DNA from 2 places in the Phascolarctobacterium faecium genome. Region 2 is predicted to be linked to the other one. Evidence: riboswitches for the same ligand, from Rfam matches in the RefSeq annotation. Region 2 holds a riboswitch; the other holds the start of a gene.
What was found. A riboswitch is a leader RNA that binds a small molecule or an ion and turns the genes downstream of it on or off. The one in region 2 is predicted to bind cobalamin.
Positions count from the first base shown of each region.

Region 1 (2,482 bases), 890 kb from region 2:
GGCAGGCAAGACCCTTGCCGTAGCCACCAGCAAGCCGCAGCTTTACGCAGAAAAAATCCTGGAACACTTTGGCCTCGCCGCTCACTTCTCAACAATAGCAGGCCCCGGGTTCAACGGCGAGCTGCCAACCAAAGCCGACGTGATCAGCGAAGTGCTGCAGCGGCTGCACCTTACCGCTGCTGATAAGAACGCCGCCGTTATGCTGGGCGACCGCGAGCACGACGCTATCGGCGCACAGCAAAATAAAATCTCCATCATCGGCGCAGGCTACGGCTACAGTTCCCCGGGCGAACTGAGTGCCGCCGGTGTCAGACAAATCGTTTCTGCTCCGCAGGATTTTGCAGAATTTTTATTATGATTTATTTTTAAAGCAGTTACATCGATCATGATGTGGCTGCTTTTTTATTTTCCTCTGCGCCTTGAACTTTTCGCAGAACCATTGACATATAACGCTTCACACTGCATAGATAAAATTGATTTTTCAGACTATTATATATCAACAACTTATTGAGAACAGCTATGTTTTTTAATAAATTAATTTTAGCATAAATTATTACTTGTAATATAAAAAGTTAAATGTTATAATTCTATCTGATTTCAAAATTGAATACTTTATGATAATCAGGTGCATTATTGCCTAACAGAGAAATCGGTGCAATGCCGATGCGGTCCCGCCGCTGTAATGCCGAGCAAACCTCAAAACGTCACTGGGAAACTGGGAAGACGAGGTACGCGATGAAGCAGAGCCAGAAGAACTGCCTGATTATAGCCCATTACGATCCTGCGAAAGACAGGAATGGAGCGTTACAAGAGCTTTTTACGCTTTTCTGTCTTTATGCGCAGAAAAGCGTTTTTTATTTTGCTTTTATTTTTCTGGCACGCGAAACCCGGTCAGCTCGGTCAGAAAAACTAAAGATATAAAAATTATTTGACGAGGTGTTTAAAAGATGGATGGGAAGAAAAAAATCTGGGCAACGGCCATCTTATGCGCTGTTGCCAGCGTTGGCTTTGTAGTACCAGCTGGCGCCGAAGAAACCATGACGCATGATTTGGACGAAGTCATCGTCGAAGCCGACAGAAATACTCTGCCGGGGGGATTTGTAGCCAACAACGACAGAGTTGGCATTTTGGGCAATATCAAAGCAATCGATGTTCCTTTTACACAAAAAAAATATACTGAAAAAACTATTATGACCTTTTATGACCCCAATCAGCCTTTAAACGGTACTTTGGCTAATACCCCTTCTATTCGTATCGGCAGTACTTCTCCCATGTATACAGATTTCAGTATGCGTGGCGTCAATATGAATGCTTCTCATTACTACATCAACGGTATTCCCAATATGTTCAACCAGACCCGCAGCATCCCGGCATATATCCTCAGCAGCGTCGATATAGTCTCCGGCCCTAACACCGTGCTTAACGGCGCTACCTTTTCCAACAACGGCACTAATGGCACCGATGCGCCGGCAGGACTGCTGAACGGTACAACCAAACGCGCTGCTGCAGACCCTGTCACCCGCTATACACAGCGTTTTTCCGGACGCAGTACCTGGACCGAAGACCTTGATCTAGGACGCCGCTTTGGTAAAAACAATGAATGGGGCATCAGAGTCAACGCCCATAATGAAGACGGCGGCCTTTCCATAAAAGGTGCCGATGTACGTGATAAAAGCATTTATATCAACTTAGATCATCAGGACGCTAAAAGTATGACTAATATTTTCGGCGGTTATTATGACTGGAAGGTAAATGGAGGCCAGCGCTGGCTCAGTGCCAGCGGTGTTACCAAAGGCAATCTGGCAGAAACCCCGAACGGTAAAACAGACCTCAGTTTTGACGGTCAGACCAAATATAATCACGGCATGCTGTTTACCTTAAACCATATCCAAAAATTCAGCGATAAATGGAGCGGTTTCATCAACGGTGGCTACGGGCATTATTCAGAGCATAAAAACGATCCCAACAGTGGTTCACTGACTCTCGGTGACAACGGCAAGCTCTCCGGTAAATTCCGCGACTATGTCTCCGACAGTAAAAGCAGTTACTGGCAGGTCGGCGTTTCTAACAAGGCCGCCATCGGTAATGTAAAAAATGACTTGTCTTTTGCCGTTGATTATTTCATGTATAAAAGTAAAGCCGTCAATTCCGGCAGTGCTGCAGGGCAGGCCACTATCGGCGGTGATCTGTGGAATGGCGTTCATATTATCGGCACTCCAATCGCTGCTGCTGACATCGATTCTGTTGGCTACAGCAAAGAATATGCTTATGCAGCAACCCTGGCCGACCGTTTTGAATTTGGCAAAGCTTCGTTATATGCAGCACTGCAATACCGCGATACCGAAACTGAAAGTGCTTCCGGCGCCAAAGTCAGCAAAGATTCCCTTAATCCTACCTTTGCTATCGCTTATAAGCCTGTCGAAAATTTATCAGTATATGCCAGCTACGCCCAATCCTATACCAAACCGGTAGAGGTAAGTAA
Region 1 covers NZ_AP019004.1:233,652-236,133, forward strand. Annotated here, with positions in the region: gene PFJ30894_RS01095 (HAD hydrolase-like protein) at 1-358, shown strand, start outside; cobalamin riboswitch at 607-777, shown strand; gene PFJ30894_RS01100 (TonB-dependent siderophore receptor) at 948-2,482, shown strand, end outside.
Region 1: another riboswitch for cobalamin. It lies ahead of PFJ30894_RS01100 (TonB-dependent siderophore receptor); the one in region 2 lies ahead of PFJ30894_RS08745 (TonB-dependent receptor plug domain-containing protein).

Region 2 (2,482 bases):
ATAAAGTCCTAAACTTGTTCTATCAGACTTTTGAAAAGTATATTTATAATTTTGATAAAAATCACGTTTAATTGCAATACCCGCAATTAAGCTATCTTTATCTCCATTAAAAGACCAACCCTTCTGAGTATCTGATGTTATATTGAACATTTTATAAGATCCACCAGATACTGAAAATTCTTTTTCATTACTCTTTTTTTGATTTGAAGTAAACCAGCGGCTATTAAAAGAAAATACAGATTTTAATTTGTTACTTGTATCATCATAAACTAAACTAGCTGTGTCACGATTATCGTCATATTTATATGATGTTCCTAGCTTATCAGCAGCTGCTTTAGAACGAGTTATCTGAAATCTATTAAGATCTGATTTTGAATGGTTATAATTTAACGTCAAATTCTTCCCTATATTACCTGTAATAAAAATACTTTCTTTTCTGGATTTTCCTAAAGTATTATAATTATTTTTTTTGCTTCCTGATGAGCTTGCATATTCTCCATAAGGAAATTTACGGGTTTGAGGATTAACTTCATCATAATAATCTTTATCATAATAAACTGAAAAATATTCATTTTGATGGCCAACTGACCATTTATCTGTATAATTACCAATAGTTCCGGATATTGTTGTTTTTGCAGAACCAGAAGCTTTTTTTGTTATTATATTAATTACCCCACCCATAGCTTCGGCCCCATACAAAGTTGCATTAGAGCCACGAACAATTTCTATTTTCTCTATGCTGTCCAGTGGAATATTGGATATCGCATTATAATTTAACAAATTCATCGGAGCACCATTTACTAATACCAATGTGCCTTTATCCAAACCACGAATTTTTGTTCTACTAGCTGAGCCACCATATTCTTGCCCATTAGGACCATATGACATTCCATTAAACCCAATTTGTTGGGCTAAAAGAGTATCAACATTTACTGCACCGCTCTTTTTAATTTCTTCTGAAGAAATTACTGTTACAGCAGCTGGTGTATCTAAATCACGCGTTTCCATTCTCTGCGCTGTTACTACCATAGGATCTAACGTAAATGCTTGACTTGGTTCTTCAGCATGTACTACAGTGCCCCCCCCAGATGACATTGCCAGTTACAAGCGCTACCATCAATGCACTCTTACTCGTACCTTTTTTCAACATACTCAACTTCCCTTCACAACTTTTTTATATTATTGAAATAAAGACGTTTCCTGTACCCTTTCTTTATGGCCGCACAGTACTTGGCCTTTAATTGCAATAAACAAATAAAAAATACCTCTCACCTAAGGCAAAAGGTATTAAACGACTTAATTATAAAAACAAAAGAAGCCGACACATTACCTAACTGTCTCACGCAGTAGTAAAGTAATCATCAGGCAGTTCTTCTGACTTAAGTTCATAGCTTATCCAAGCCTTCCCAGATATTTCCAGTGGCATTAGTTTGGACTCGCTCACTTTTACAGCGACGGGATCGTGTAGGAATTACACCCAACTTATCTATTAAGACATACGTCACCTGACAATAAGTATTTAGTTATGATACTAGATTATATATGAGATTAAGTATTATTTCAAGTTGATGCACCAATTATTTTTCTTATTAATTTTATATTTAGTTTTTTTGATATTTCATATCATTAATAGGATTTATATTTTAATTTTCGGATGTATTATTCACTGCTTGCAAACAAATTTCCAGCATCGCCTCTGCAAACGTTTTCTCTGGCACAGGGATAAGTTCTCCGTTATTTATTTTAGTTTCAAGCTTCGTTCCTTTGCTGCCATAAACGTCCATTTGTTTTACACCATAGGTTTTATCTGCCACATTAAATTGCATCAGCATTTCACAATACTGAACTTTTTCTTTTTTCGCCAGTTTTTCTGCATAGGTTTTATTCATTTTTTTTAGTAATTCTTTGTCTGTAAAAACAGTTTTCACAATAACATTAACTAAATCTTTGTTTACAACCCCGTTTTTTTCTTCTGGGAAATACAGTGAATCCATGTCATATGCATAAACGCCCATAGTGTTTTCTAAAACAATTGACCAACGTGCTGCTTCTATTTCCTCAGCCGTAGGCTTGGGCATCATGCTAATTTCCCAATTGATAGGTGGTGCTTCATCATTCTTTTCTGCAGCACTGGCTGAAACCGCCAATAAGCACATCATGCAAATTGTCAGCAGCATTATTAACTTTTTCATCATATTACCTCTTACCTCCTGTTTAAACATCTAAATTACGTACTATTCTTAAAATCTGTTCCTGAGATAAACTGCGAAGGCTATAATAAGTTGCTCCCATTGCTTTGGCAACAGCTTTGGCCACACCCAGTTTAATAAAATCTGTTTCAGTATCGATAACAACGGAGGTAATTTTAGCCTTCCGAATTTTTTCAGCCATTTTTAAGGCACTCTCTACCGGATCACCACTGTTTTCTTCTATGGCATTAGCTCTGCCATCAGTTACTAAAATCAGAATCGGTTCTAACTCG
Region 2 covers NZ_AP019004.1:1,795,758-1,798,239, forward strand. Annotated here, with positions in the region: gene PFJ30894_RS08745 (TonB-dependent receptor plug domain-containing protein) at 1-1,008, opposite strand, end outside; cobalamin riboswitch at 1,348-1,524, opposite strand; gene PFJ30894_RS08750 (hypothetical protein) at 1,644-2,195, opposite strand; gene PFJ30894_RS08755 (VWA domain-containing protein) at 2,215-2,482, opposite strand, start outside.